Regions from separate parts of the Pseudomonas sp. Van50 genome, predicted to be linked through region 2. Evidence: riboswitches for the same ligand, from Rfam matches in the RefSeq annotation. Region 2 holds a riboswitch; each other region holds the start of a gene.
What was found. A riboswitch is a leader RNA that binds a small molecule or an ion and turns the genes downstream of it on or off. The one in region 2 is predicted to bind cobalamin.
Positions count from the first base shown of each region.

Region 1: it holds a riboswitch for cobalamin, as region 2 does, so the genes downstream of both, ACZ5M5_RS11505 (CbtB domain-containing protein) here and cobO (cob(I)yrinic acid a,c-diamide adenosyltransferase) in region 2, are expected to answer to the same signal.
Region 3: it holds a riboswitch for cobalamin, as region 2 does, so the genes downstream of both, ACZ5M5_RS25730 (ABC transporter substrate-binding protein) here and cobO (cob(I)yrinic acid a,c-diamide adenosyltransferase) in region 2, are expected to answer to the same signal.

Region 1 is NZ_AP024343.1:2,585,022-2,595,090, reverse strand. Features, by position in the region: partial or broken gene cobN (cobaltochelatase subunit CobN) at 1-2,890, opposite strand, end outside; gene cobW (cobalamin biosynthesis protein CobW) at 2,894-3,958, opposite strand; cobalamin riboswitch at 4,057-4,271, opposite strand; cobalamin riboswitch at 4,449-4,683, shown strand; gene ACZ5M5_RS11505 (CbtB domain-containing protein) at 4,784-4,975, shown strand; gene ACZ5M5_RS11500 (CbtA family protein) at 4,987-5,682, shown strand; gene ACZ5M5_RS11495 (cobalamin biosynthesis protein) at 5,679-6,083, shown strand; gene cobM (precorrin-4 C(11)-methyltransferase) at 6,161-6,907, shown strand; partial or broken gene nfuA (Fe-S biogenesis protein NfuA) at 7,099-7,682, opposite strand; gene ACZ5M5_RS11480 (fatty acid cis/trans isomerase) at 7,798-10,069, opposite strand, start outside.
Region 2 is NZ_AP024343.1:5,371,155-5,381,223, reverse strand. Features, by position in the region: gene ACZ5M5_RS22995 (PQQ-dependent sugar dehydrogenase) at 1-26, opposite strand, end outside; gene ACZ5M5_RS22990 (hypothetical protein) at 204-788, opposite strand; cobalamin riboswitch at 942-1,151, shown strand; gene cobO (cob(I)yrinic acid a,c-diamide adenosyltransferase) at 1,233-1,844, shown strand; gene ACZ5M5_RS22980 (cobyrinate a,c-diamide synthase) at 1,841-3,235, shown strand; gene bluB (5,6-dimethylbenzimidazole synthase) at 3,232-3,882, shown strand; gene cbiB (adenosylcobinamide-phosphate synthase CbiB) at 3,879-4,787, shown strand; gene cobD (threonine-phosphate decarboxylase CobD) at 4,780-5,772, shown strand; gene ACZ5M5_RS22960 (cobyric acid synthase) at 5,769-7,274, shown strand; gene cobU (bifunctional adenosylcobinamide kinase/adenosylcobinamide-phosphate guanylyltransferase) at 7,372-7,893, shown strand; gene cobT (nicotinate-nucleotide--dimethylbenzimidazole phosphoribosyltransferase) at 7,890-8,945, shown strand; gene cobC (alpha-ribazole phosphatase family protein) at 8,942-9,517, shown strand; gene ACZ5M5_RS22940 (adenosylcobinamide-GDP ribazoletransferase) at 9,520-10,069, shown strand, end outside.
Region 3 is NZ_AP024343.1:5,955,024-5,965,092, reverse strand. Features, by position in the region: gene ACZ5M5_RS25740 (ABC transporter ATP-binding protein) at 1-781, opposite strand, end outside; gene ACZ5M5_RS25735 (FecCD family ABC transporter permease) at 778-1,794, opposite strand; gene ACZ5M5_RS25730 (ABC transporter substrate-binding protein) at 1,791-2,804, opposite strand; cobalamin riboswitch at 2,946-3,140, opposite strand; gene ACZ5M5_RS25725 (DUF3592 domain-containing protein) at 3,286-3,729, shown strand; gene ACZ5M5_RS25720 (hypothetical protein) at 3,733-4,320, shown strand; gene ACZ5M5_RS25715 (MFS transporter) at 5,107-6,315, opposite strand; gene ychF (redox-regulated ATPase YchF) at 6,597-7,697, opposite strand; gene pth (aminoacyl-tRNA hydrolase) at 7,720-8,304, opposite strand; gene ACZ5M5_RS25700 (50S ribosomal protein L25/general stress protein Ctc) at 8,471-9,073, opposite strand; gene ACZ5M5_RS25695 (ribose-phosphate pyrophosphokinase) at 9,216-10,069, opposite strand, start outside.

The sequences.
Region 1 (10,069 bases), 2.8 Mb from region 2:
CGGACACCCGCAGCGTCACATCGACCCGCGGCCGGTCCAGCAGGCTCAGCGGCAGGATCTCGAAGTCATCGACTCGCTGGCTGCCGGTGGCCCACACCGGACGCACGCCCATCAACGCCATGGCCTGGGCGATGTCGTCGCCGCCGGTGCGCATGGTGGCAGTGCCCCACACCGACAGGCCGAGCTGGCGCAGGTGATCGCCGTGGTCCTGCAAGTGCCGTTCAAGGATCAGGTTCGCCGACTGGAAACCGATGCGCCACGCCGTGGTGGTGGGCAGGTTGCGCACGTCCACCGAGAAGAAATTGCGCCCGGTGGGCAACACATCCAGGCGCCCGCGACTCGGCGCACCGCTGGGGCCGGCCGGCACGAAGCGCCCGCTCAAGGCATCGAGCAGGCCATGCATTTCCGCCGGACCGCAGGCGTCCAGGCGTGGCGCCACGACGGCTCGCAGGTTTTCAATGATGCCGCCCACCACCTCCCAACCCGGCGCGTCGAGCTGCTCAACCGCGCCGTCCAACGCCTGCTCGATCAACTGCGCGGCGAACAGCTCCAGGCGCTCGCGGGTATCGCCGGCGCTGCGCCAGGGCTCGGCGCTGATCCGGCGCAATGCCTCGGGACAGTCGCCCATCCAGGGTTCGGCCAGGGCGCAATCCAGCGGATCGAAGCCCAGCCCGAACGCCTTCGCCAGCGCCCGCAGCAGGCTCGACTGCGCACCCTTGCCGTCGCCCCGGGGAATGCGCAGCAACGCCAGCAGGGTGTCGATGCGCAGTCGTCCGCTGGGCGATTCGCCAAAAATGTGCAGGCCGTCGCGGATCTGCGACTCCTTCAAGTCGCACAGGTACGTGTCCAGGCGTGGCAGCCAGATCGCGGCGTCAGCATCGCTGTCGAGGCCGGCATCCAGTTGCAGCTCGCGGTCGATGTGGGTCTCGCGCACCAGGTTGAGGATGTCCCGTTGCAGTTCCCGGGCGCGGCGCGGATCGAGCAATTGCGCCTCGTAGTATTCGTCGGCCAGCAGCTCGAGGTTACGCAGCGGTCCGTAGGTTTCGGCCCGGGTCAGCGGCGGCATCAAGTGGTCGATGATCACCGCCTGGGTGCGACGCTTGGCCTGGGCGCCCTCGCCCGGGTCGTTGACGATGAACGGGTAGATGTTCGGCAATGGCCCCAACAGCACGTCCGGCCAGCAATTTTCCGAGAGCCCGACACCTTTGCCCGGCAGCCATTCGAGGTTGCCGTGCTTGCCGACGTGGATCACCCCGTGGACGCCGTAGGTGTGGCGCAACCAGAAATAAAACGCCAGGTAACCGTGGGGCGGCACCAGGTCCGGGTCGTGGTACACCGCACTCGGATCGACCTGATAACCTCGCGCCGGCTGGATGCCGACGAAGGTCAGGCCCAGGCGCAGGCCGGCGACCATCAGGCAGCCGTCGCGGAACATCGGATCCTGCTCGGGCGAGCCCCAGCGCGCCAGCACCGCTTGGCGATTGGCCTCGGGCAGCGCGTCGAACATGGCCAGGTAGGCATCCAGGGCCAGGCTCTGGTGACACGGACGCAGGTCGAGGCTGTCCAGGTCGTTACTGACCCCGCCGAGCAATTGCTGGATCAACGCAGTGCCGCTCGCCGGCAGTTCGGCCGGCAGTGGATAGCCCTCGGCCTGCATGGCCCGCAGGATATTCAAGGCCGCCGCTGGCGTATCCAGGCCGACGCCATTGCCGATGCGTCCGTCCCGGGTCGGGTAGTTGGCGAGGATCAGCGCCACACGCTTCTGCCCATTGGGCAGGCGCGCCAGGGTGGTCCAACGTTGGGCCAGCTCGGCGACAAAATCCATGCGTTCGGGTACGGCGCGGTAGCAGACCACGTCGCTCTGGCTGCGCTCACTGCGCCAGGCCAGGTCCTTGAAACTGATGGGGCGGCTGATGATCCGCCCGTCCAGCTCCGGCAAGGCAATGTGCATCGCCAGATCCCGTGGCCCCAGGCCCTGCTCGCTGGCGCGCCAGCCCGGTTCGTTGTCCTGGGCGCAAATGGCCTGAATCACCGGGATATTGCGGCGAAACGGTCGCAAGTGCGGGGCTTCGGGGCTGGATTGAGCGAAGCCGGTGGTATTGAGGATCACCCCCGCTTCCACTTCATCCAACCAGTCCTCCACCCGCGCCAGGCAACCGGGCTCCTTGAGGCTCGCCACGGCAATCGGCAACGGATTGAGCCCCGCCGCTTGCAGGCGCTGGCAAAACACGTCGATGAACGCGGTGTTCGCCGCTTGCAAGTGGGAACGATAAAACAGCACCGCCGCCACCGGTTGCCCGGCGTTCCACTCGGCTTGCCAATCGCCGAGGCTGGCGCTGGTTTTCTTCGGGTGATAGATCGCCGTGCGCGGCAGGGTCTGCGGCTCGGCCCACGGATAATCGCGGCCGAACCACTGACTGCCGAGGTTGTGAAACAGGTCCAGGGCATTGCCCAGGCCGCCCTGGCGCAAGAACTGCCAGAGCCGGTCGCGGTCCTCGACGGCCACGTTGCTCAGGTCACTGAGCTCCGGGTCCGGTCGATCATCCCCCGGCACCAGGATCAGCTTCACCCCGCGCCCGGCCAGGTCCATCAGGCGCTCGATGCCGTAGCGCCAATAGCCAATGCCGCCGTGCAGCGACAACAGGATAACCTTGGCGTGGCGCAGCACGTCTTCGAAATACAGATCCACCGAGGCGTGGTTCTGCACCTGCATCGGGTTGGCGAGGCGAAACTCCGGATAATCGCCCGGCAATTGCTTCGCCGCTTCGGCCAGCAGCGCCAGGCTGGAGTCGCCGCTGCACAGGATCACCAGTTCGGCGGGGGTTTGCCCGAGGTCGGCAATGTTGTCATCCGACACGAAACCGCCGGGCTGGGTCCTGAGCAGGTGCATGGCTTAGGCGCTGAGGGCGGCGCGCAACTGCGCTTCGAGCAGTGCGGCATCGAGTGCCTGGCCGATCAGCACCAGACGGGTGACCCGCGCTTCCTCGGCGCCCCACTGGCGGTCGAAATGTTTGTCGAAACGCGTGCCAACGCCCTGGATCAGCAGGCGCATCGGCTTGTTCGGGATCGCCGCGAAACCCTTGACCCGCAGCACACCGTGCTGGACCACCAGTTGCGTCAGCGCGTCCAGCAACAGGCTTTCGTCGGCCTGGGGCAGCTCGATGGAGATGGAATCGAAGGCGTCGTGATCGTGGTCGTCATCGTCGCCATCGTGGTGATGGTCGTGATGGCTGTGGCGGCCGTCGATGTGTTCTTCGGAACCGGCGCCCAGGCCGATCAACACGTCCAGCGGCAGGCGACCGCTGCTGGCTTCGATGACCTTGACCGCCGGCGGCAGCTCTTCGGCGACTTCCAGGCGAACCTTGGCCAGGTCTTCAGGGCTGATCAGGTCGGCTTTGTTGAGGATCACCAGGTCAGCGCTGGCCAGTTGGTCGGCGAACAGTTCGTGCAGCGGCGATTCGTGGTCCAGGTTCGGATCGAGTTTGCGCTGGGCATCGACCTGGTCGGGGAAGGCGGCGAAGGTGCCGGCGGCAACGGCCGGGCTGTCGACCACAGTGATCACCGCATCGACCGTGCAAGCGCTGCGGATTTCCGGCCATTGAAAGGCCTGGACCAGCGGCTTGGGCAAGGCCAGGCCGGAGGTTTCGATCAGGATATGGTCGAGGTCGCCGCGCCGGGCCACCAGCTCGCGCATCACCGGGAAGAATTCTTCCTGCACCGTGCAGCACAGGCAGCCGTTGGCCAGTTCGTAGACGCGGCCGTTGGCTTCTTCTTCGGTGCAACCGATGGCGCACTGCTTGAGGATCTCGCCGTCGATACCCAGCTCGCCAAACTCGTTGACGATCACGGCGATGCGCCGGCCTTGGGCGTTGTCGAGCATGTGCCGCAGCAAAGTGGTCTTACCCGAGCCGAGAAAGCCGGTGACGATGGTGACGGGGAGTTTGGCCAGTGTTTTCATCGGATGCCCTTTGGCAAGGTGGCGGGCAAACGGGACGACAACCGCGGGCACAGGTGTGCACGGAAGATTTCGCCACCGGATCACCCCGCCCGGTTGTAGTGAGAATCTGTCTCGAGGCAGGTCTCCTGGCTGACGGCGGGCCAGTCTTTCGACTGGCAATGGCTGCGCCTTCCCGTGCGCCTTTGGTAAAAGGGCATGCACAGTGGCCTTGCAGAAACCTCACCGTTCACAGTTGCGGGGGCAGCCGCGGCTTGGACCGCGTTCCCTTCTTAGCTTCGGCACAGGCCGAAGAACCTCGAAGGCGCAAGGCTACGCAGGGTGTGGGGCGGGTCAATCTCCGCAAGTGAGTTCTGCGGTGTCTTTGCCGCCGCCATCGCGAGCAAGCTCGCTCCCACATTGGATCCCGCAGCCCCCTGTGGGAGCGAGCTTGCTCGCGATGGGCTGCGCAGCGGCCCCCTGTGCATTGACGGCCCCGCCCCACCCATGCTCTCCTGTGCGCCTAGTTACGGGTGCCCTTCACAGGGTGAAACGGGAAACCGGTGAATCGTGTGCTTTACTCCAAAGCCACGTCAGTCCGGTGCTGCCCCCGCAACGGTAAGCGAGCGAAGCGTCTGAACCACTGTGTCTGCCCTGCTACAAGGGCGCATGGGAAGGTGATGCTTGCAGGCAAGGCCCAGCCCCTGCCCCTCGCGAGCCCGGAGACCGGCCCATGACTCAAGCATCAACAAACCCGCGGTGGGCGGGCGCTGTTCGAACCTTGGCGATCTTTCGCCCGGGGTCTCATTGCGCTCGCATCCCCACGGAACAAAAACAGAGGGAAGCGCCATGTCGACCATCAGCAGCAGCACCGCCCGCACCGCCAGCAGCACCACCACCCTGAGCCAACGCCTGAGCGCCGCGATCCTGGCTTCGATCCTGGGCGCGGGGCTGGTCTATTTCGCCGGTTTCTCCCACATCGAAGCGGTGCACAACGCCGCCCACGATACCCGCCACAGCGCCGCCTTCCCCTGCCATTGAGAACTGACGACATGATCAAGCGTATCGCGCAGACCGCCGGTTTCAGCGGCTTGCTGGCCGCCCTGCTGCTGACCCTGTTGCAGAGTTTCTGGGTATCGCCGCTGATTCTCCAGGCGGAAACCTTCGAGAAGGCCCCGGCGACCGAGGTCCATGAGCACACCGACGGTGTGGCCCACACCCATGATGCCGAGGCCTGGGAGCCGGAAGATGGCTGGCAGCGCGTGCTGTCCACCACCGGCGGCAACCTGGTGGTCGCCGTGGGTTTTGCCCTGATGCTCGCGGGCCTGTACACCTTGCGCACACCGACTCGCACCTCCCAGGGTCTGCTCTGGGGCCTGGCCGGTTATGCCACTTTCGTCCTGGCACCCACCCTCGGCCTGCCCCCGGAATTGCCCGGCACCGCAGCGGCCGACCTGGCCCAGCGGCAGATGTGGTGGATCGGCACCGCGGCCTCGACGGCGGTGGGCATTGCCCTGATTGCCTTCGGCCGGCATTGGCTGCTCAAGCTGCTGGGCGTGGCGACGTTGCTGGTGCCCCACGTTATCGGTGCGCCGCAGCCCGAAGTCCACTCGATGCTGGCGCCCGAAGCGCTGGAAAGCCAGTTCAAGATCGCCTCGCAGGTGACCAACGTCGCCTTCTGGCTGGCCCTGGGCCTGATCAGCGCCTGGCTGTTTCGCCGTGACGGCCAAGCCCACCACGACGCATGAGCACCGGGTCGATCCTGGTGATCGGCTTGGGCTGCCAGCGCGGATGCCCCGCCAGCACGCTGCGGGCCTTGCTCGAACAGACGTTGCTGGCCCACGGCATCGAACTTCAACAGGTACGGGCCCTGGCCAGTATCGACCTCAAGCGTGACGAGCCCGGGCTGCTGGAGCTGGCCGGGCAACTGGCCTTGCCGCTGACCTGCTTCAGTGCCGAACAGTTGGCCGGTTACGAGCGGCGGCTCAGCCATCGTTCCGAGATCGCCTTCGCGCAAACCGGTTGCTACGGCATCGCCGAAAGCGCCGCCCTGGCCTTGGCCGATCAATTGGGCACGACGCCCGCAACCCTGCTGATTCCCCGTCAAACAGGCCCCATGAGCACGTTGGCATTGGCGGTCGTGGCGTAAATCCCGATAATCGCCGCCCAGGATCATGAGCGATCTTCATCTGGGCGACGCTCACCCACCTTTCACAGGAGCCGGTCATGACCGTGTACTTCATCGGCGCCGGCCCCGGCGACCCGGACCTCATCACGGTCAAAGGCCAGCGACTGATCCGCCAGTGCGCGGTGATCATCTACGCCGGCTCGCTGGTGCCAACCGCCGTCCTCGAAGGCCATTGTGCCGAACAGGTGATCAACAGCGCCGAGCTGCATCTGGAACAGATCATCGAATTGATCAGCAGCGCCCATCTCAAGGGCCAGGACGTGGCCCGGGTGCACTCCGGCGACCCGAGCCTGTACGGCGCCATCGGCGAACAGATTCGTTGCCTGCGGGAACTGGACATCCCTTTCGAAATCATCCCGGGCGTGACCGCGACCTCAGCCTGCGCCGCCCTGCTGGGTGCCGAACTGACCTTGCCGGACATCTCCCAGAGCCTGATCCTCACCCGTTACGCCGATAAATCCCCGATGCCCGCTGGGGAAGAACTGGGCAACCTGGCACAGCACGGGGCGACCATGGCGATTCACCTGGGGGTCAATCACCTGGAAAAGATCGTCGACGAACTGCGGCCCCACTACGGCGCGGATTGCCCGATTGCGGTGATCCACCGGGCGACATGGCCGGATCAGGATTGGGTGCTGGGGACGCTGGCAGATATTGCCGAGAAGGTGCAGGCCAAGGGTTTCCGCCGAACGGCGCTGATCCTGGTGGGGCGTGTGCTGGGCAATGACGTGTTCAGCGAGTCGTCGCTGTACCGCGCCGGACATGCGCATCTCTACCGGCCCTGACACAGCCCCGATCCCTGTGGGAGCGAGCTTGCTCGCGATAACAACGGCACATTCAACATCATCGCAGGCTGCCCCACCGCTATCGCGAGCAAGCTCGCTCCCACAGGGGTGGTGGATACAGGCTGACGACTGAAACGATGGTGGCGAGAGAGCAAGCTCCCTCGCCACACACTCTCCGCAGCGAACACCTATCAGTAGTAGGCGTTTTCTTTCTGCGTATGGTCGGTCACGTCGCGCACGCCCTTGAGCTCTGGAATGCGCTCGAGCAAGGTGCGCTCGATGCCTTCCTTCAAGGTCACGTCAGCCTGGCCGCAGCCCTGGCAGCCGCCGCCGAACTGGAGCACGGCGATGCCGTCTTCCACCACATCGATCAGCGAAACCTGGCCGCCGTGGCTGGCCAGCCCGGGTTGATCTCGGTTTGCAGGTAGTAATTGATGCGCTCGTTGACCGGGCTGTCGGCGTTGACCATTGGCACCTTGGCGTTCGGTGCCTTGATGGTCAGCTGGCCGCCCATGCGGTCGGTGGCGTAGTCGACGACCGCATCGTCCAGGAAGGCTTCGCTGAACGAGTCGATGTACGCGGTGAAGCTCTTGAGCCCCAACGCGGTGTCTTCGGGTTTTTCTTCTCCCGGCTTGCAGTAGGCAATGCACGTCTCTGCGTACTGGGTGCCGGGCTGGGTGATAAAGATGCGGATCCCGATCCCCGGGGTGTTCTGCTTGGACAGCAGGTCGGCCAGGTAATCGTGGGCGGCATCGGTAATGGTAATGGCGGTCATGGAAACTCCTCGCAGGCTTGACGGCAGTTTACGCCAATCATCGCGCCGGACAAAGTCCTAGTATTTTTGTCAGGAAAGCGTCCGACGGCACGGGGTTTGCCGCCGGACAGGCCGATCAGAGGTTCTGGTAGCGATTCATGTCCAGCACACCGCTTTCCACGGGCTCCGTTTCCTGGATGTACTGGCTCAGGTCATGGAAGTAATACCAGAACTGCGGGTGACTGCGGCGAATCCCCCAGCGCTCGACAATCCGCTCGAACGCCGGCTCATCCTGGGCACGTTCCATGGCCTCGACGAATGCCGGCACTTGCCCGGCCGGAATGTTGAACATGAAGTTCGGATAGCTGCTGAGCACGCCCGGGTAGACCGTCAGCGTGTCCAGCCCCGGCTGATAGCGCGTTTCCTCGCCCAGCAGGAACGCCACGTTGCTGTGGGCCCGGTTGCGCAGCAGGCTGTAGACCTCACGTTGGCCGCTGGCGGTTTCGATGCGCAACAGGGTCGCTTCCGGCAGTTGGTCGATCACCTTGAGCCCCGCCGCTGGGCGCGACACCAGCCGACTGAGGGCCTGCTCGGCGTTTTGCAGCGCCGGGTCGATGTTCGGGCGCGAGCAGTAGGCACCGTCGCAGCGGTTGATCGGATCGGGATGCGCGTTCAGATCGCCATAACGGACCAGCAGTTGCTGGGCGAAATCACCCTTGGGGTCGCGTTCGTCAAGCTTGAGGGCGGTCGGCTTGTCATCGTCGATGGCCTCATAATCGAGCCACATCTTGAATTTGCCACCGGCCTGGTACCAGTCGTCGAGGTAGCCTTCCCGGGAGTCGGCCGGCATCAGGCGCAGGAAGTTCTGCTCCGCACCGTTGCGGATCAAATCGAAATACAACCGGGTCTGGGCCTGGTGGGAGACGTTGCCGAACACGTCGAAATTCACCGCCAACTGATAATAGGTACGCTCCAGCAACGGGAAGTCGAACAGCCACATCGTCTGCGGCACCTCCCCGATCAGCCCCTTGGTGACCGAAGCGCTGTCGAAATGCCGGAAAATGCTCAGCAGCGCGTTGTCGTTGCCGGCCCATAGCGTCGACCAGCTCGGTGCCGGCAGCTCGGCATAGTTGTCGCGGCGCAAGGCCTCGTACTCGTTGCGCTTGTCACGGTAATCGAGCCACAGGCTGAGGACGCTGCCCACATCGTCGTTCTGCCCCGGCATCGCCAACAGCGGCGTGGCCTGGCCGCGGTAGTTCGGATCGGTGATGTACAGGTCGTGTTCGGGGGCCTGGAACAGCGCCCAGAAATTGTCGCGGATCACGTCCGTGGCGATCTGGCCCCGGCACACCGGCCCGCGGATGAACGTCCGCACGAAATACTCGGCGTTATCGAGCATGAATTGGTAACGGGCCTGGGCCGGAATCGCTTCGAAGGTGGAAAACGGGTTGGCCCGGCGCTCCGGACCGTAGCCCGGCAACGCGGTGACCTGCCACTTGCCGCTGTAGAACAGGCTCTTGATCCGCGCCATCTTCGCCGCGCTCAAGCCGTAGGTGATGTGGGTCTTGTGCACGATCACCCCTTGCACCGGCCAGAGCCGATAATAGACGCGGGTGCCAGGATCGTCGTTCGGACGGCGGGTGTTGATCAGGTCAATGGGCTGGCCGGTGGGCGTACGCGAACGCACCCATTGGAAGAAATGCCCCGGTTCGCCGTCCTTGAAATAGATATGCGCCAGGAACCAGTGTTCGAACAACCAGCGCCCCACCAGGCTTTCCCGGGCGCCGGGGGCGTTGAGCAGGTTTTCCCACTGCACCACTTGCAAGGCTTCGGCGGCGCTCGGGGCCAAGGCCTGCTGGTCGATCGGGGCGCCGGCGGCCAGCCAGCGCTGCAGGGTCTGGTATTGCTGGTCGGTCAGGCCGGTGACCGCCAGCGGCATGCCTTCGCGGGGATGCGCAGCGGCGTATTCGTCGAACTGCCCCGGCACCGGGCAGGTGTTGTCACGGTTGAGCCCAAGCACGATGTCTTCCGGCAATTTGGCGTTGGGCTGCAATGGCGTACGGTGCCCCAGTTCCAGCATCCGCGCCATCAACGCCGCCTGGCTGCCCTGGGCATCGAGCACCGAATAGAAACCTTTGCGCTGCCAGGCCCGCTGGCCGGAGGCATCGTAGAACAGACGGGTCGGTTCGGCCGCCTGGCGTCGCTCGCCGTCATACACCGACAGCTTGCTCGCCCCCCGTGCCGCCCCTTCGCCGCTGCCCAGGTTCAATTGGCAGGCGGAGTCGTAGCAGGCATGACAGGCCACGCATTTTTCCGTGAAGATCGGCTGGATGTCGCGGGTGTAGGAGATCGCCGGAACGGGATCCCCGGCGGCTGCGCTAAAAGACAACGACAGCAGCAGACTGCCG
Region 2 (10,069 bases):
ATCAGAAGATGGGGTGGCTTGAGCATGCTGGCTTCCCTATGAATGCATGTGGTTATTCATAGAGAAGCGTAGACGCACGGATGGTTCAAACTGCGCGCAAAACCTTGTGGGAGCGAGCTTGCTCGCGATGGCGGCAGGACAATCAAGATTGATGTTGCCAGGTGCGTCGCTATCGCGAGCAAGCTCGCTCCCACAGTAATGAGTCAGCCATGGGCCTGCTTGAACAGCACGGCAATGCCTGGATGGTATTGGCCGGCCTCGTTGCGCAACTTGCGATAGGCGTATGGGAAGTACCAGGCCACCGCGCAAGTGTTTTCCTTTTGCAGGTCGTCGATCATGTCCTGCAGTTCTTCGGGCGTGGCGCTTTGCTGGGCTTTTTGCGGCGAGACGAACAGGCAGCCCAGCTTCAGGTCGCTGGCGTAGCTGATGCGCTTGGCATCGCTGGTGGCTTCCGACAGCGGTTGAGTCAGGTTCAGGTTGTTGACCTTGGGCCAGCGTTGGGTGGCCTGGATGAAGGCCCGCTCATCGGTGCTGGCGATGAACAGGTCGGCGCTGACGTTGCGTTCGCCTTCTTCGTTCTGCTTGCGGGTCGGCGCGTTCTGCAGCGTGACCATCTCGGCCATCCAGGCAGCGGCCGACAGCAAGCTGAGATTGGCTCGTTCATCGAACCAGTAGGGGGTGTCGTTATCGCCGCGCACCGCGTTGTAGCGGTCGATACAATCAAACCAGCGTTCCAGCACCGGGCGCAGGAATTCCAGTTTCGGATTGCTGATGAGCATGCCTTGCATGTTTTGCCCTCTTGTTCTTGTGATATCGGGTCGTAATGTCGCTTTGATATCACTTGCCGCAGGATCACACAAGATTGGCGTCATTTTATTGATCGGCGCCAATGAGTGCCCCGACAGGCGGCTTTAATTGACGCTCCACCCCCAACCCTCTAACCTTCGCCGCTTGTTTCAGGTGCTCTGTGACTGTGTTCGACAGAGTGAAACAGGGAAGCCGGTGAGTGCATACGAACCCGGCGCTGCCCCCGCAACGGTAAATGAGTCAACGCTGTGCCTAAGCCACTGTGTCGCATGACATGGGAAGGCGCGCAGCCCGGCGCCACGCCGCTCATGAGCCCGGAGACCGGCCTGATTCATCCAACGGCATCACGGTGGGCGATGCCAGGCTTGCTGCCGTCTTTTTTTGTGCCCCGCCCGCCGTTATCCAATCCCAACGGAGAGCTCCCCATGACCGACACCCCTGATCGCGATGAACGCCACCTGGCGCGCATGCAGCGCAAGAAAGCCGTGATCGACGAGCGCATCGCCAACTCGCCGAACGAATGCGGCTTGCTGCTGGTGCTGACCGGCAACGGCAAGGGCAAGAGCAGCTCGGCGTTCGGCATGCTGGCACGGTCCATGGGCCATGGCATGCAATGCGGTGTGGTGCAGTTCATCAAGGGACGCAATAGCACCGGTGAAGAGCTGTTTTTTCGCCGCTTCCCGGAGCAGGTGCGTTTTCATGTCATGGGTGAAGGTTTCACCTGGGAAACCCAGGACCGCCAGCGCGACATCGCCGCCGCCGAAGCCGCCTGGGCCGTATCCCGTCAGTTGCTCAGCGATCCGTCCATCGGCCTGGTGGTGCTCGACGAATTGAATATCGCCCTCAAGCACGGCTACCTCGACCTCGATCAGGTGCTCAGCGATCTGCAGGCGCGTCCGCCGATGCAGCATGTGGTGGTGACCGGTCGCGGCGCCAAGCCGGAGATGATCGAGCTGGCCGACACCGTGACTGAAATGGGCATGATCAAGCACGCGTTCCAGGCGGGTATCAAGGCGCAGAAAGGCGTCGAACTGTGAGTGACCCTTGCCTGACAAGCCGCCACTGTCCGGCGGTGTTGATCGCAGCGCCGGCCTCGGGACAAGGCAAGACCACCGTCACTGCGGCGCTGGCCCGGTTGCATCGCAACCAGGGACGCAAGGTGCGCGTCTTCAAGTGTGGCCCGGACTTCCTCGATCCGATGATCCTGGAGCGGGCCAGCGGCGCGCCGGTCTATCAATTGGACATGTGGATGGTCGGCGAGCAGGAAAGTCGCCGGCTGTTGTGGGAAGCCGCCGCCGAAGCGGACCTGATCCTGATCGAAGGGGTGATGGGGCTGTTCGACGGCACCCCGTCCAGCGCCGATCTGGCGCGGCATTTTGGCGTACCGGTGCTGGCGGTGATCGACGGTACGGCCATGGCCCAGACCTTCGGTGCCTTGGCCCTGGGCCTGGCCCGTTATCAACCGGACCTGCCATTCGCCGGGGTCTTGGCCAACCGGGTCGGCACCTTGCGTCACGCGCAGTTGCTCGAAGGCAGCCTGACCGAAGGCCTGCGCTGGTACGGCGCGCTGTCCCGGGAAACCGGCATCGAATTGCCCAGCCGTCATCTCGGGTTGGTCCAGGCCAGTGAATTGAACGATCTCGACCTGCGCCTCGACGCGGCGGCCGATGCCTTGGCCAGTAGTTGCGAAGTGGCGCTGCCGCCGGCGGTGGAGTTCGCCGCGCCGCAGGTGATCGCCGTTGAGCCGTGGCTCGCCGGGGTGCGCATCGCCGTGGCCCGTGACGAAGCGTTCGCCTTCACCTATGGCGCAAGCCTTGATCTGCTACGGGCCATGGGTGCGCAGTTGAGCTTTTTTTCACCGATCCATGACACCGAACTGCCTGAGGCGGACAGTCTTTATCTGCCTGGCGGTTATCCGGAGCTGCACCACCTTGCGCTGGCTCGAAATAAGCCGATGCTGGCCGCGATCCGTGCCCACCACGCCGCCGATAAACCGTTACTCGCCGAATGCGGCGGCATGTTGTATCTGCTCGATTCATTGACCGATGTCGACGGCGTGCGCGCCGAACTGCTGGGTTTGCTGGCCGGTGATGCGCAGATGCAAAAGCGCCTGGCGGCCTTGGCATTGCAGTCGGTGGATTTGCCGGAAGGCAACCTGCGTGGGCACACCTATCATCATTCCCTGACCAGTACCGAGGTTGAACCGATTGCCCGTGGCCATAGCCCCAATGGCGGGCGAGGGGCGGAGGCGGTTTTCCGGCAGGGGCGGATGACGGCTTCCTATGTGCACTTTTATTTTCCGTCCAATCCCAGGGCGATTGCCGGGCTGTTTGCGCCAGATCTTGAGGCCGCCTTCGCGAGCAAGCCCGCTCCCACATTTGATCACCTGAACCCTGTGGGAGCGAGCTTGCTCGCGAAGCGGCCATGACCGACAACGCTTTCTCCCAGGCCGAACGCGATGCGGTCTACCGCGCCATCGCCGAGCGCCGCGACATGCGCCATTTCAGCGGCGGCACGGTAGAGCCGGCCCTGTTGCGCCGTCTGCTGGAAGCCGCGCACCAGGCCCCCAGCGTCGGCCTGATGCAACCGTGGCGATTCATCCGCATCAGCGACCGCGCCTTGCGTGGGCAGATCCGCCAACTGGTGGAACAAGAACGCATTCGCACCGCCGAAGCCCTGGGCGAGCGCAGCGATGAATTCATGAAGCTCAAGGTCGAAGGCATCGATGATTGCGCCGAAGTGCTGGTGGCGGCGTTGATGGAGGATCGCGAGCGGCACATCTTCGGTCGTCGGACCTTGCCGGAAATGGACCTGGCCTCGCTGTCCTGCGCCATCCAGAACCTGTGGCTGGCCTCCCGCGCCGAAGGGCTGGGGATGGGCTGGGTGTCATTGTTCGAACCTCAGGCCCTGGCCGACCTGCTGGGCCTGCCCGCCGGGGCCAAGCCGCTGGCGATCCTTTGCCTGGGCCCGGTCGAAGGGTTTTACCCAGCGCCGATGCTCGCCCTGGAAGGTTGGGCGCAACCGCGTCCGCTCAATGAACTGCTGTATGAAAACCGTTGGGGAGTGAGCCCATGAGCGTGGCGTTGCTCAGTGCCGCTGCGGTGGCGCTGGATGCGCTGTTGGGCGAGCCTCGGCGCTGGCATCCGTTGGTGGCGTTCGGCGGCTTTGCCGATCGCATCGAACAGCGTTTCAACTCAGGCGGACGTGGCTGGCGCAGCCACGGGGTGACGGCTTGGGTGATGGCCGTGGTGCCGTTGACCTTGCTCGCCACGGCCCTGTCCTGGGCGCCGATGGTGGGCTGGTTGGTGGATATCCTGGCGTTGTATTGTGCCCTCGGCCTGCGCAGCCTCGGCGAGCATGTCGAACCGGTGGCGCGGGCACTGCGCAGCGGTGATCTGGAGCAGGCACGCCAGCGCGTCGGCTATCTGGTCAGTCGCGAGACGGCTGAACTGGACGAAACCGCCGTGGCCCGCGCCGCCACCGAGTCGGTGCTGGAAAACGGCAGCGACGCGGTGTTCGCCGCGTTGTTCTGGTTCGCCGTGGCCGGCGCGCCCGGGGTGGTGCTGTACCGCCTGAGCAATACCCTCGACGCCATGTGGGGCTATCGCAACGAACGCTTCGAGCGCTTCGGCTGGGCAGCGGCCAAGATCGACGATGTGCTCAACTACATTCCGGCGCGCCTGGTGGCGTTGACCTACGCGCTGCTCGGCCAGACCCGCCTGGCGTTCAAGTGCTGGCGCAGCCAGGGCCCGACCTGGGACAGCCCCAACGCCGGGCCGGTGATGGCCGCCGGGGCCGGAGCGCTCGGTGTCGAGTTGGGCGGGGCGGCGGTTTACCACGGCGAACTGCACCAACGTCCGCCCTTGGGCGAAGGCGTACCGGCGAGTGCCGATTCCATTGATCGCGGCTGGCAATTGGTCCAGCGCGGGGTATGGTTGTGGTTGCTGATTCTCTGCCTGGGAGCTGAGTTCTATGCTTGAGCACGGCGGACGCTTGCGCAACGCGGCCCGGCAATACGGCATTGCCGAGGCCGATTGGCTCGACTTGTCCAGCGGCCTCGCGCCTTGGCCGTTCGACGTTCCGGCGATTCCCCCGCGGGCTTGGGCGCGCCTGCCGGAAACCGATGACGGCTTGGAGCAGGCCGCCTGCGATTACTACGGTGCGTTGGATGTGCTGCCGGTGGCCGGTTCGCAGATGGCCATCCAGCTGTTGCCGCGCCTGCGTCGCAGCGGCAAGGTTGGCGTCTTGTCGCCGTGTTACGCCGAGCACGCCGAAGCCTGGCGCCGCAGCGGCTATATCGTGCGCGAAGTGCTGGAAGCGGAAGTGGATTTCTTCCTCGATAGCCTCGATGTGCTGGTGGTGGTCAATCCGAACAACCCCACGGGCCTGAGCCTGGCGCCCGAGCGTTTGCTGGATTGGCATGCCCGCCTGGCCCAGCGCGGTGGCTGGTTGGTGGTGGATGAAGCGTTCATGGACGTCACACCGGCGCTGAGCCTGGCGGCGTACACCCATCTGGTCGGGCTGATCGTCCTGCGTTCGTTCGGCAAGTTCTTTGGCCTGGCCGGGGTTCGCCTGGGCTTTGTATTGGCCGAACGCCGCTTGCTCAAGTTGCTTGCCGAACAAGTCGGGCCGTGGGCGGTCAGCGGGCCGACCCGGGTGCTGGGCCAGGCGTGCCTGCTGGATAGCGATGCCCACGCAGCTCAGCGCCAACGCTGCGAAGCCACCAGCCAACGCCTGGCGCTGTTGCTCGAACGCCACGGCTTCAAGCCGCAGGGCGGCTGCGGATTGTTCCAATGGCTGATCACCGAACACGCCCAGGGGCTTCACGATTTCATGGCCCATCGCGGCATTCTCCTGCGCCTGTTCGTGAACACCAGCAGCCTGCGTTTCGGGCTGCCGGCCGACGACAGCGAATTCCTGCGCCTCGAACAAGCCTTTGAAGCCTACGCCAAGGACACCCCATGACCACAGTGATGGTGCAGGGCACCACCTCCGATGCCGGCAAAAGTACCCTGGTCACGGCCTTGTGCCGCTGGGTCAGGCGCCAGGGCGTGGGCGTGGTGCCGTTCAAGCCGCAGAACATGGCCCTCAACAGCGCCGTGACCGCTGACGGCGGCGAAATCGGTCGGGCTCAGGCGGTGCAGGCCCAGGCCGCCGGTCTCGAACCGCACACCGACATGAACCCGGTGCTGCTCAAGCCCAACAGCGACACCGGCGCCCAGGTGATCATCCATGGTCGTGCCGTCACCACCATGAACGCCGTGGCTTATCACGATTACAAAGCCATCGCGATGCAAGCGGTGCTGGCCTCCCACGCGCGCTTGAGCGCGGCTTATGCGGTGGTGATGGTGGAAGGCGCCGGCTCGCCGGCGGAGATCAACCTGCGCGCCGGTGACATCGCCAACATGGGCTTTGCCGAGGCGGTGGACTGCCCGGTGCTGCTGATCGCCGATATCAATCGCGGCGGGGTGTTCGCCCATCTGGTCGGCACGCTGGAGTTGCTTTCCCCCAGTGAGCAGGCGCGGGTAAAGGGCTTCATCATCAACCGTTTTCGTGGCGACATCGCCTTGCTGCAACCCGGCCTGGACTGGCTGGAGGCGCGCACCGGCAAACCGGTGATCGGCGTGTTGCCGTACGTCATGGATCTGCACCTGGAAGCCGAGGATGGCCTCGATCAGCGCCAGATCGACAAGGCCGAACACGTGCTGAAAGTGGTGGTGCCGGTCTTGCCGCGCATCAGCAACCACACCGATTTCGATCCGTTGCGCCTGCACCCACAGGTCGACCTGCAATTCGTCGGCCCCGGCCAGCCCATCCCGCCGGCCGACCTGATCATCCTGCCCGGCTCGAAAAGCGTGCGCAGCGACCTGGCCTACCTGCGAGCCAACGGTTGGGAGACGGCGATCCATCGTCACCTGCGCTACGGCGGCAAATTGCTGGGCATCTGCGGCGGTTTGCAGATGCTTGGCCAGCAGGTTCACGACCCCTTGGGGCTGGAAGGCGCGGCGGGCTCCAGTGCCGGTCTGGGCCTGCTGGATTTCGAAACGACCCTGGAACATGAGAAGCAACTGCGCAATGTGCGTGGGCGACTGGCCTTGGAAGCGGCCGAGGTCAGCGGCTATGAGATCCACGCGGGCGTGACCACCGGCCCGGCCTTGGAAAATGCTGCGGTGCACCTGGAAGACGGCCGTTGCGACGGCGCCCAGAGCCTCGACGCACAGGTGTTCGGCACCTACCTGCACGGGCTGTTCGAGTCGCCCCAGGCCAGCAGCGCGTTGTTGCGTTGGGCGGGGTTGGCGGATGTGCAAACGGTGGATTACCACGGCTTGCGCGAGCGGGACATCGAGCGGTTGGCGGATCTGGTGGAGCGGCATCTGGATACTGGATTGTTGCGTGAGCTTTGTGGGATTCAGGGTCGCTGGGGTGGCCTCATCGCGAGCAAGCTCGCTCCCATATTGGATCGCTGATGAGCACAGAATTTATGTACACCCCAGATCAACTGTGGGAGCGAGCTTGCTCGCGATGGCGCCAGTCGCCACACCGCCAAATAAAGGTTAATGACCCATGCTGCAACTGATCCTCGGCGGCGCCCGCTCCGGTAAGAGTCGCCTGGCTGAAAAACTCGCGGCGGACACCCGCTTGCCAGTGACCTACATCGCCACCAGCCAACCCCTGGACGGTGAGATGAACGATCGTGTCGCCCAGCACCGCGCCCGGCGACCAGCCGAATGGGCGCTGGTGGAGGAGCCCTTGGCCCTGGCCCGGGTGCTGCGGGAGAACGCCGCCCCCGGGCAATGCCTGCTGGTGGATTGCCTGACCCTGTGGCTGACCAACCTGTTGATGCTCGAGGCTCCCGAGCAACTGAACGCCGAGCGCGAAGCGCTGCTGGACAGCCTGGCCGCGCTGCCCGGGGAGATCATTTTTGTCAGCAACGAGACCGGCATGGGTGTCGTGCCGCTGGGCGAGCTGACGCGCCGTTACGTCGATGAAGCCGGTTGGCTGCATCAAGCCTTGGCCGAACGTTGTCAGCGCGTCGTGCTGACCGTCGCTGGCCTGCCCCTGACTCTCAAAGGTACTGCGTTATGAATCATCGCTGGTGGCTGGAACCATGCAAGCCCGTCGATACCCACGTGCTGGAACTGGCCGCGGCCCGTCAGCAACAACTGACCAAGCCGGCCGGTTCCCTGGGGCGGCTGGAATCGGTGGCGGTGCAACTGGCGGGTCTGCAAGGGCAGGTCAAACCGAGCCTGGAGCGGTTGTGGATCTCGATTTTCGCCGGCGACCATGGCGTGGTCGCAGAAGGCGTATCGGCCTATCCCCAAGAGGTCACCGGGCAAATGCTGCTCAACTTCGTCAGCGGCGGCGCGGCCATCAGCGTCCTGGCGCGGCAACTGGGCGCGTCCCTGGAAGTGGTCGACCTGGGCACCGTCACGCCTGCGCTGGACCTGCCCGGTGTGCGGCACCTGAACCTCGGGCCGGGCACGGCGAATTTCGCCCAGGGCCCGGCAATGACGGTGAAACAGGGCGAGCAAGCCTTGCACGCCGGGCGCGACAGTGTGCTGCGTGCCGTCGCGGCCGGCACGCAATTGTTCATCGGCGGCGAGATGGGCATCGGCAACACCACCGCCGCCAGCGCCCTGGCTTGCGCCTTGCTCGACTGCCCGGTGGCGCATCTGGTCGGGCCGGGCACGGGGTTGGACGCCGCGGGTGTCAGCCGCAAGGCCCAGGTGATCGAACGGGCGCTGGCGTTGCACGCTGCCCAGGGTAACGATCCATTGCAGACCCTGTTCAACCTCGGCGGTTTTGAAATCGCCGCGTTGGTCGGCGCATACCTGGCCTGTGCCCAGCAGGGCGTCGCCGTGCTGGTGGACGGATTCATCTGTAGCGTCGCGGCCCTGGTGGCGGTGCGCCTCAATCCCGCGTGCCGGCCATGGTTGCTGTTCGGCCATCGCGGCGCCGAACCGGGCCATCTCCACGTGCTGGAAACCCTCGGTGCCGAACCGCTGCTGGATCTCGGCCTGCGCCTGGGCGAGGGCAGTGGCGCGGCGTTGGCGGTGCCGCTGTTGCGCCTGGCGTGTGACCTGCACGGGCAGATGGCGACGTTTGCCGAAGCGGCCGTGGCGGACCGCCCGGCATGACCTTGCGCCTGGACCTGCTGCGTCACGGCGAAACCGAATTGGGCGGCGGCTTGCGCGGCAGCCTCGACGATGCCTTGACGGCCAGGGGCTGGGAGCAGATGCACACCGCCGTCGCTCAAGGCGGACCCTGGGATCGTCTGGTCAGCTCACCCTTGCAGCGCTGCGCCCGTTTCGCCGAGCAACTCGGCGCCCGGCTCAACGTGCCGGTGCATTTGGACAAAGACCTGCAAGAGCTGCATTTTGGCGCCTGGGAAGGTCGCAGCGCAGCGGCGTTGATGGACACTGACGCCGAGGCACTGGGCCAGTTCTGGGCCGATCCCTATGCCTTCACGCCCCCCGAAGGCGAGCCGGTGCAGGTGTTTGCCAGCCGCGTCCTGGCGGCGATCGAGCGTCTGCACGCGGCCTATGCCGGTCAGCGGGTCTTGCTGGTCAGCCATGGCGGCGTCATGCGCCTGCTGCTGGCCCAGGCCCGCGGCCTGCCTCGCGAGCAACTGCTCAATGTCGAAGTCGGTCACGGCGCGCTGTTTTCCCTGACAGTGTCGGCAGGTTCAGTGCTCGAAGAGGCGAATTGACGATGTTGCCCTTCTGGATCGCCCTGCAATTTCTCAGCAGCCTGCCGGTTCGCCTGCCCGGCATGCCCGAGCCCGAACAGTTGGGCCGTTCGCTGTTGTTCTATCCGATGGTGGGGCTAGTGTTCGGAGGGCTGTTATGGGGGGTGGATTGGTTATTGCTCGGCACGCCGTTGCTGCTGCATGCCGCGCTGGTGCTGATGGCGTGGGTGCTGCTTAGCGGCGGGTTGCACCTGGATGGCCTGGCCGACAGCGCCGATGCGTGGCTCGGCGGTTTCGGCGATCGCGAACGGACGTTGCTGATCATGAAGGATCCGCGCAGCGGGCCGATTGCCGTCGTGACGTTGGTGGTGGTGTTGCTGCTCAAATGGACAGCGCTGGTGGCGTTGATCGAACAGGAGCAGGCCTTGGCGTTGCTCATCGTGCCGATGCTGGGGCGGGGCGCATTGCTGGGGTTGTTCCTGACGACGCCGTATGTGCGTGCCGGTGGATTGGGGCAGGCGCTCGCCGATCACCTGCCGCGCCGCTCGGGCTGGCAGGTGTTGTCGGCCTGTG
Region 3 (10,069 bases), 580 kb from region 2:
GAAAGCGCAGGATCTGCGCGCCGTCGAAAGGGTCGATCAGGTAATGGGCGTGCACGCCGAACGTATCCTGCAAGCGTTGCGGGGTCAGCACCTCAAGAGGTTTGCCGAGGGCCACCAGCCGGCCCCGTTCCAGTACCGCCAGGCGATCACAGGTTAACGCCTGGTTCAGGTCGTGCAGGGCGATGACCGTCGTGACGGGTAGCGCTTGCACGACTTTCAGGATGGCGAGCTGATGCTGGATATCCAGGTGATTGGTGGGTTCGTCCAGCAAGAGAATCTGCGGGCGTTGGGCCAGGGCCCGAGCGATGTGAACGCGTTGACGTTCACCGCCGGACAGACTGTGCCAGGTGCGGTTTTTCAAGTGCGCCGCATCGACGTCCCACAGCGCCTGCTGGACGATGGCCGCGTCTTCGTTTGACCACGGACTCAAGGCTGACAACCACGGCGTTCGGCCCAAGGCAACGGCATCGAACACGCTGATCGCATCCAGTGTGTCGGCTTGTTGCTCAACCACAGCCAGGGTCTGCGCGACGGTTCGCCGTGCCAGCGTCTTGAGGGGCTGGTTGTTGAGGCGAATGTCGCCCCGGCTGGGGGCGCGCACGCCCGCCAGCAGTTTGAGCAGTGTGGATTTTCCCGAACCGTTGGGCCCGACGAGGCCCAGGGTTTCGCCCCGACGGATGTCCAAGTGGATATCGTGCAACAACTCGGCGTCCCGCACATGGAACCCTAGGGCGGAACAACTCAGCACGGATTCGCCGATGACAGAGGTGACGGCATTCATCGGGCATTTCTCCGACCGATCAGGATCAACGCGAACACCGGAGCACCCACCAGTGCAGTGATGACGCCGACCGGGATGACTTGGCCTTTGATCAGCGTTCGCGAGAAGACATCGGCGGCGATCAGGAACACCGCGCCACCCAACGCACTCGCTGGCAACAGGCGCGCATGCCGGGTCCCCAGCAACAAACGCACGGCATGGGGAATGACCAACCCGACGAAACCGATGGAGCCCACAATCGACACCATCACCGCTGTCACCAGTGCCGCGCAGCTGATCAGCAGAAATTGCACCCGGCGTACCGGAATGCCAAGGGAGGCGGCCGAGTCGGCGCCAAAGGTAAAGGCGTCCAGCGCCCGCCGGTGCCACAGGCACACCGCAAGACCGATCAATGCCACGGGCACCGACAGCCACACCGACGGCCAACGGACCCCACTGAGATTTCCCAGCAACCAGAACATGATGCCGCGAGCTTGTTCGGAGCTGGCGGACTTGGTAATCAGAAACGCGGTGAGCGCATTGAACAACTGCGAACCGGCAATCCCGGCCAGGATGATCTGCCCGGTGCCAGCGGGTGAGCGGCTGGCACGGGCCAGCAAAACGACCACGGCGAACGCGGCAACGGCCCCGGCGAAGGCCCCGACCGACAACGAAATCAGCCCCGCCCCAATGCCCAGCAGCGCCACCAGTACCGCGCCTGTCGAGGCGCCGGCGGAGATGCCGAGCAGGTAAGGATCGGCCAACGGGTTACGCAACAGCGATTGCAAGATCACCCCGCAGGTCGCCAGGCCCGCACCGCAGGCCGCCGCCACCAGCGCACGGGTCAGCCGGTAGTTCCAGACGATGCCTTCGTCTATCGGGTCGAGGGCATAACCTGCGGCCCACAGTTTGTTGGCCAGCACCTGGAACACCACACTCGGCTCGATACTCGTCTCACCGATGGCCACGCCGGCAATCACTGCCAGGAGCAGCGCCGCCAACGCCAGCAACGTTCGAATCAGCGTCGGAATCATTTCGGCAGGTCGTAGCCGCTGATGGCCGTCGCCAGGGTTTCCAGGCCGTCGAACATTCTGATGCTCGCTTGCATGGCCATCGCATCGAGAATGATGATGCGGTTGTTTTTCACCGCGTCCATATTGCGGGTCACCGGGTCACTGCGCAGGAATTGCAGCTTCTTTTCATGGTCATCAGCCGGAAAGCGTCGGCGATCCATGCGGGCAATGACCAGGAAGGTCGGGTTGGCCTTGGCGATGGTTTCCCAGCCGACGGTCGGCCATTCCTCATCGGATTCGACCACGTTGCGCACGCCCAGGGTACTGAGCATGAAGTCAGGAATGCCCTTGTGCCCGGCCACATAGGGGTCGATATCCAGACTGGCGCTGGAGAACCAGAACAGCGCGCTCGTCTGCTTGAGGTCCTTGGCCTGCACCGTGGCGATAGACTTCGCCAGGCTCGCCTTGAGTTGGGCATTCAACTGCTGGCCACGCTCCTGTACGTCGAAGATTTCAGCCAACTGGCTGATGCTCTTGTAGATGCTGTCGATGCGAAACGCCTCCAGCCGCGTGCCGTCCGCACCGACCAGATTATCCTTGGCTTCGCAATCGGAGGGCATCAGGTAGGTCGGGATCTTCAGTTCGTGAAACTGCTGGCGGGTACCGACCACCCCTTGCGGCCCGACCATCCATTCCAGTTCCACCGCCACCAGTTGCGGGCGTTTGCCGATCACCGCCTCGAAGCTCGGCTCGTTATCAGCCAGGCGTTCGATCTTGTCGTTCTGCGCCTTGTATTTCATCTGCACATCGTTGAACCAGAGCGAAGTGCCGACCACCTTGTCGCTCAACCCCATGGCATAGAGCATTTCAGTGCCGGCCTGGCCGATGGTCACGGCGCGACTGGGCGATTGCTCGAAAGTCAGCGTGCTGCCGCAGTTCTCGAGGGTCAGGGGATAGTGAGTTGGAGCCGCGTGGGCGAGGCTCGGCAGACCCAGGGCGATGACAAGGGGGGCAAGGCGGGGCAGCAGCATGACGCAAACTCCAGTTGACCGTACACGGAGCAGGGGACGGACTGGAAAACACATCATCGAACGCTGCCGCTGAAGCACTGAAGTGCCGATCGGCCCAGTGACGCGCAACGCAAGGATGCCCTTCCCGGACACCCCGCCGGTTAGTGATTGACTTGGCCGGCAGGTCTCCTGACTGATGCGTCATCGCCTGGCTCCAGCCTTCCCGGGGCGATCCCAGTGGCCATTGAGGAGCAGGCTCAGCACCTACAGTTGCGGGGGCAGTTCCGTTTGATGCCGTGCGTGGCATCTCGGATTCCCTATTAGTCCCGTGGGGGAACCGGCGCTGGGCATGGTAGTCGATCAGGGTGTTTATCACCACTCGCCACTGAGAGGTCTTCTCCTGGCGTCGTACGGTTGCGGGAATGATTTTCCGGAGGTGCGGCATAGCGCCGCTTCTTGCTATTCTGGTCGCCCTCTTCATGGACGAACACTGAGACAAACCATGGCTAACTACACCCCGTCACACATCGGGAAGATATTGCTGGGCCTGCTGTTTGCCCTGATTGGTATCGGTTTGTTGAGCATTGCCATCAATCTCACGCTTGAGCGACGCGAGTTTCTCGACCGCGCACAGACCGCCGATGGCATCGTCAGCCACTTGAATGCCGGTGGTTCGCATCCTGAGATCGCCTTCACCACGAGCAGTGGTGAAAAAATCTCCTACCCCCAGGGCGGCTTCATTTTCGGCTATCAGCAGGGTCAGCCGGTGCGGGTGCATTACCTGCCCGAGCAGCCTGCCAACAGCGCCATCGTCGATGACTTGGCCGCGCTGTGGGGCACTTCCGGGGTCCTGGGTCTTATCGGTCTGGTGTTCACGCTGGTCGGTCTGGCAAAAGCTATCCGTCAGCGCGGTCGCGGTGCGGTTCATTCACATAAAGGACTTTAACGTATGAGCTACAACATCCCGATCCCGGTCAATGAAAGTCGCTGGCAGTATCAGACCGCCAGCGGCGGCGGCCTGACCGTGGTCATGGTGGCGGGCAGCGGCGGTTCGATCATCCTGCGTTCGCCCGAGGGCGAGGACATCAGCTACCGCTACGGCGGCGTCGGAGTCGGTGCCGGATTCGGCGCGCGGCTGCCGCGTTTCGGCAAGATCAATATCCAGATCAAGGGCAAGGGTGTGGCTGCGGCCGGCGCGGCGGAGGCGTTTCCCAGCACCGGCAAGGTGTTTGTCAGCGATGCCTTGGTCGCTCGTGACCTGACCAGTGACGATATCACCGGACCTTGCATGTACACCGAAGTAGGGGTGGGCCTGGGAATCGGCGGCTCGGCCACGGCGCTGTTGTTCGGGCTTGATCCCAAGTTGCTGGCGTTGTCGATGGCACTGAATTCCAACCCGGCGACCTCGCTCATCGCTTCCACCCTGGTCAACCAGCGGCTGGCGAAGTCGGCCAAGGGGGCGGTGGTCATGGCCGGTATAAACGCTGGCCTGCAGGCCGGTGGCGGCGCTGCGATTTACATAGGCTATCTGTTCTAGTCGGATTGTGGAGTAATGCCACGGCTATCCCGGCATGCATGCCGGGATGCCCACTCCACAATGCCTGCGTTCGGCCAGCGTGGTTAACGGGGCGCCCCAGATCAAGATCAAAAGCGAGGCGGCCTGACAGCCGGCCTGGCTCTCCCGCTCGTACACCTGTCAGATCTGTGGGAGCAAAGCTTGCTCGCGAGGCGGCCTTATAGCCGACCTGGCTCTTCCGGTCCTAGTGCGATCCCATTGTGGGAGCGAGCTTGCTCGCGAAGACGGCGGTACATCCAACGCTGATGCAAGCTGATCCACCGCTATCGCGAGCAAGCTTTGCTCCCACAGGGATTTGCAGTGGCCGAAAATCTGTAGATCGTCACCGACCCAATGTGTGCGAGCTTGCTCTCGAAGGCGAGGGCACATTCAACGCAGATGCAAGCTGATCCACTGCTATCGCGAGCAAGCTTTGCTCCCACAGGGATTTGCAGTGGCCGAAAATCTGTAGATCGTCAGCGACCCAATGCGTGCGAGCTTGCTCGCGAAGGCGAGGGTACATTCAACGCAGATGCAAGCTGATCCACTGCTATCGCGAGCAAGCTTTGCTCCCACAGGGATTTGCAGTGGCCGCAAATCTGTAGATCGTTCCCGATCCAGTGTGGGAGCGAGCTTGCTCGCGATGACGGTGGTTCAGTTACATAAATGCCGGAGTGAGGGCATGCCGAGCCCTAGCGAGGCACCGAGTGGCGGCCACACTGAATGGATTCTGGAAATCGAGGCATGCATCAAGTCCAGTCATGCACCTCACTGGAAGGTGATTTCGTGACCAGTTGCAGACGAAGCGCGCAGTGTACGCAGCCCTGCAAACACTATCAGCACCATGGCCAGGCCCGCGACAATCGCGACGCCGAACCCTGTCTGGGCGCCACAGGCGTCGATGACCAAGCCCGCCAATACGCCGCCGAGCGCTACGCCGATGCTGACGCCGGTCGACATCCACGTAAACCCTTCGGTGATCCTGGAAGGCGGAACAATCATCGTACCGAGATTCATGATGATGACCATCGTTGGCGCAAACGACATGCCTGCCAAAAATAGCATTCCGGAAAGGACATAGACGTTCGGTGAAAGAATGGGCAACACAGCAGTGACCGCCGTTACCAGCGAGCCGATAAAAAACTGCTGATCAATCGGCATGGAAGCCCTTAAGGCGCCGAACGTCAGGCCAGCGATCAGTGAGCCGAGGGCATAGGTTGCCAGGATGAAGCTGGCAGACGCCGGCCAGCCCTGTGCGTTGGCGAAGGCGACAACCGCCACGTCAACGGATCCTCCAATGACGCCCATCGCCAACAGTGCCAGCACGATGGTAGGAACGCCGGGGATAAGCAAGGCCGACCCTGTACTCCTCGCCGTGCCCACGACCACCTTCGGTTCCGTCTGCCGCTGCATGAGAAACGCCGTCACGCCGACTATCAACAACAAGACCGCAGCAAGGGGCCCGGCTTGGGCGAAAAAACTGATGCTCAAACCAATGGCAAGTGGTGGGCCGATGACAAAGGCCAGTTCAGTTATAACGGTATCCAGGGAAAAGGCTGTGTGTAGCTGTGGCTTGCCACGGAAAAGTTGTATCCAGCGTGCCCTTATCATGGCGGGCATGCTTGGCATCGTGCCCGCCAATGCCGCGAGAATGAACAGTAATGTGACCGGAGCGCTCATATACACGGCAATGATCAGCGCGAGCAGCATACTGGTGCTGAAGGCCGCCAAAGGGGGTAGAACCCGGCGTTGCCCCCGCCGGTCGACGAGTTTCGATACTTGCGGACCGATAAGCGCAGTCGCCAGGGTGTAAGTGCCGGCGACCGCGCCTGCCAGCCAATAAAGTCCTGTCTGCTGCACCAGCATGGTGATGATGCCAATGCCGATCATTGCCTGTGGCAGACGGGCAATGGCGCTCGTAATCACTAGCCCGATGGCGCCCGGGGCGGAGAAAAGTTCGCGGTAGGGGTTTGCCATGATGCTTCCTTTATCATGTGACACTGATGAATAACCCGCTGCCTGTGACACAAACTGATGGGACGGCAAACCGGCGGCTGGTCATTTGAGCACGCCTGCGAATGGGCCGTTACACGTTATTTGGGCAGGCCAGTTATTCAAGCAAACGAAGCCCAGGCGGAGGCGGGCGACGGATTGATATCGGACGGTTCTGAATTGCAACGAGATGCTCCAACGCAAAAGCCCCGCATCGCGGGGCGATAACGGGGCTTTTTGGATACTGCGTGGAGCGGCGTGGCGGGTTAGACGTTAAAACGGAAGTGCATCACGTCGCCATCCTTGACGATGTATTCCTTGCCTTCCAGACGCCATTTACCCGCTTCCTTGGCGCCCGCTTCGCCCTTGTACTGGATGAAATCCGAGTAGGCGATGACTTCGGCGCGGATGAAGCCTTTTTCGAAGTCAGTGTGGATCACACCGGCGGCTTGCGGTGCGGTGGCACCCACGCGGACGGTCCAGGCGCGCACTTCTTCGACACCGGCGGTGAAGTAGGTCTGCAGGTGGAGCATCTCGTAGCCGGCGCGGATCACGCGGTTCAGGCCAGGCTCTTCCAGGCCCAGGGCCTCGAGGAACATGTCTTTCTCTTCACCGTCGTCCAGCTCGGCGATTTCCGCTTCGATCTTGTTGCAGACCGGAACGACCATGGCGCCTTCTTCCTCGGCAATGGCCTTGACCACATCCAGGTGCGGGTTGTTCTCGAAACCGTCTTCAGCGACGTTGGCGATGTACATGACCGGTTTGGTGGTCAACAGGTGGAAGCCCTTGATCACCAGCTTCTCGTCGGTGCTCATGTTCTTCATCAGGCTGCGTGCAGGCTTGCCTTCGGTGAAGTGGGCGATCAATTGTTCCAGCAGGCCTTTCTGGACGACCGCGTCCTTGTCGCCGCCCTTGGCGTTGCGGGCAACTTTCTGCAGTTGTTTTTCGCAGCTGTCGAGGTCGGCGAAAATCAGTTCCAGGTCGATGATTTCGATGTCGCGCTTCGGGTCGACGCTGTTGGAGACGTGAATCACGTTCTCGTCTTCGAAGCAGCGCACCACGTGGGCGATGGCATCGGTTTCACGGATGTTGGCCAGGAACTTGTTGCCCAGGCCTTCGCCTTTCGACGCGCCAGCCACCAGGCCTGCGATGTCGACGAATTCCATGGTGGTCGGCAGGATGCGCTTGGGGTTGACGATAGCCGCCAAGGCTTCCAGGCGCGGATCGGGCATCGGCACGATGCCGCTGTTCGGCTCGATGGTGCAGAAGGGGAAGTTCTCGGCCGCGATACCGGATTTGGTCAGGGCGTTGAACAGGGTGGACTTGCCGACGTTAGGCAGGCCGACGATGCCGCAATTGAATCCCATGGTGTTTCCCCTCGGATAAGTGTCAGGCCTTCTGGCTGTGCAGGTTTTTCATCGCGCGGTTCCATTCACCGGCGAGGATATCCGGCAGCACGCCGAGGGCAAAGTCGATGCTGGCATCGAGTTTTTCCTGTTCGGCGCGAGGCGCACGACCCAGGACAAAGTTAGAAACCATACTGGCAACGCCTGGGTGGCCGATGCCAAGCCGCAGGCGGTGAAAGGTATTCTGATTACCCAGTTGCGCGATGATGTCGCGCAACCCGTTGTGACCGCCATGGCCGCCGCCTTGCTTGAGCTTGGCAACGCCCGGAGGCAGGTCGAGTTCGTCGTGGGCCACCAGGATTTCTTCAGGCTTGATGCGAAAGAAACCGGCCAATGCCGCCACGGCCTGGCCGCTGCGGTTCATGTAGGTGGTGGGGATCAACAGGCGAACATCCTGACCCTGGTGCGAGAAGCGCCCGGTCAGGCCGAAATACTTGCGATCGGCCGTGAGGCTGACGCCTTGTGCGTGCGCGATGCGCTCAACAAAAAGGGCCCCTGCGTTATGCCGGGTCTGTTCGTATTCAGCGCCTGGATTTCCCAGGCCAACGATCAGTTTAATGGCAGTCACGATAGGGGCCCTTCCTGGAGTGTGGATAACGATGTCGCAATCAGGCGGTGTTGCGACAGTGGACGAAAATGGCGGATTTACCGTTAAGTAAACTTCGCGTTCTCGCCCGCTGTCTCGCTACGTTCCAGTCCGCGATGTTTCCGGTCACTCCGGCGACAGAGTGAAATTACTCTGCAGCGCCTTCTTCAGTGGCTTCTGGAGCAACACGTGGAGCGTGGACGTTGGCAACAGCCTTGTCATCGCCGTGTGCCAGAGCAACAAACTCAACGCCTTTAGGAGCCTTGAGGTCGGACAGGTGAATGATCGTGCCAACTTCGGCGTCAGCCAGGTCGACTTCGATGAATTCAGGCAGGTCTTTCGGCAGGCAGGAAACTTCCAGCTCGGAAGTCACGTGCGAGATCTCGCCGCCTTTCTTGACCGGAGCAGCTTCGTTGATGAAGTGCACTGGAACAACAGCAGTCAGCTTCTGACCGGCAACAACGCGGACGAAGTCAGCGTGCATCACGTGGCCTTTGGCCGGGTGACGCTGCAGGGCTTTGATCACGACGTTTTGCTTGGTGCCGCCAACGTTCAGCTCGATGATGTGGCTGTAGGCCGCTTCGTTTTCGAGCAGTTTGGCAACTTCTTTGGCCAGCATGCTGATGGACTCAGGGGCTTTGTCGCCACCGTAGACTACAGCTGGAACCAGGCTTGCGAGACGACGCAGGCGGCGGCTCGCACCTTTCCCCAGGTCGGAACGCACTTCAGCATTCAGAGTAAAATCGTTCATGTTGTATCTCCAAAATAGCCATGACCGAGTGACGTTTGCGACCAGCGTCAGGCACGGTATGGGCAAAAAAGCCCCGCCCCGACAGGTGATGTCGGGGCGGGGCGCTTTTCGTCAACGAGATGTCCTGGGAAGGGCAGGGCCCTTAGCGGAACATCGCGCTGATCGATTCTTCATTGCTGATGCGGCGAACCGCTTCGGCAACCACCGGTGCGATATCCAGTTGACGGATACGCGCACAGGCTTGTGCTGCAGCGGACAGCGGAATGGTATTGGTCACCACCAGCTCGTCCAGCACGGAATTTTCAATGTTCTCGATTGCCCGACCGGACAGCACAGGGTGTGTGCAGTAGGCAAAGACCTTGGCAGCGCCATGCTCTTTCAGGGCCTTGGCCGCGTGGCACAGGGTGCCGGCGGTATCGACCATGTCATCGACCAGGATACAGGTGCGCCCTTCGACGTCGCCGATGATATGCATCACTTCGGAGTGATTGGCTTTCTCACGGCGTTTGTCGATGATACCCAGATCCACGCCCAGGGATTTGGCAACAGCCCGTGCACGCACGACGCCGCCAATGTCCGGGGACACGATCATCAGGTTTTCGAAGCGCTGGTCTTCAATATCATCCACCAGGACGGGGGAGCCGTAGATGTTATCCACGGGAATATCGAAGAAACCCTGAATCTGGTCAGCATGCAGATCAACCGTGAGGACACGGTCGATGCCGACTACGGTGAGCATATCAGCCACGACTTTCGCGCTGATGGCCACACGTGCGGAACGCGGACGGCGATCCTGACGGGCATAACCAAAGTAAGGAATAACAGCAGTGATACGAGTAGCCGAGGAACGGCGGAAGGCATCAGCCATCACGACGAGTTCCATCAGGTTATCGTTGGTCGGAGCGCAAGTCGGCTGAATAATGAAGACGTCTTTACCGCGAACGTTTTCATTGATCTCGGCAGTGATTTCGCCGTCGGAAAATTTACCGACAGAAA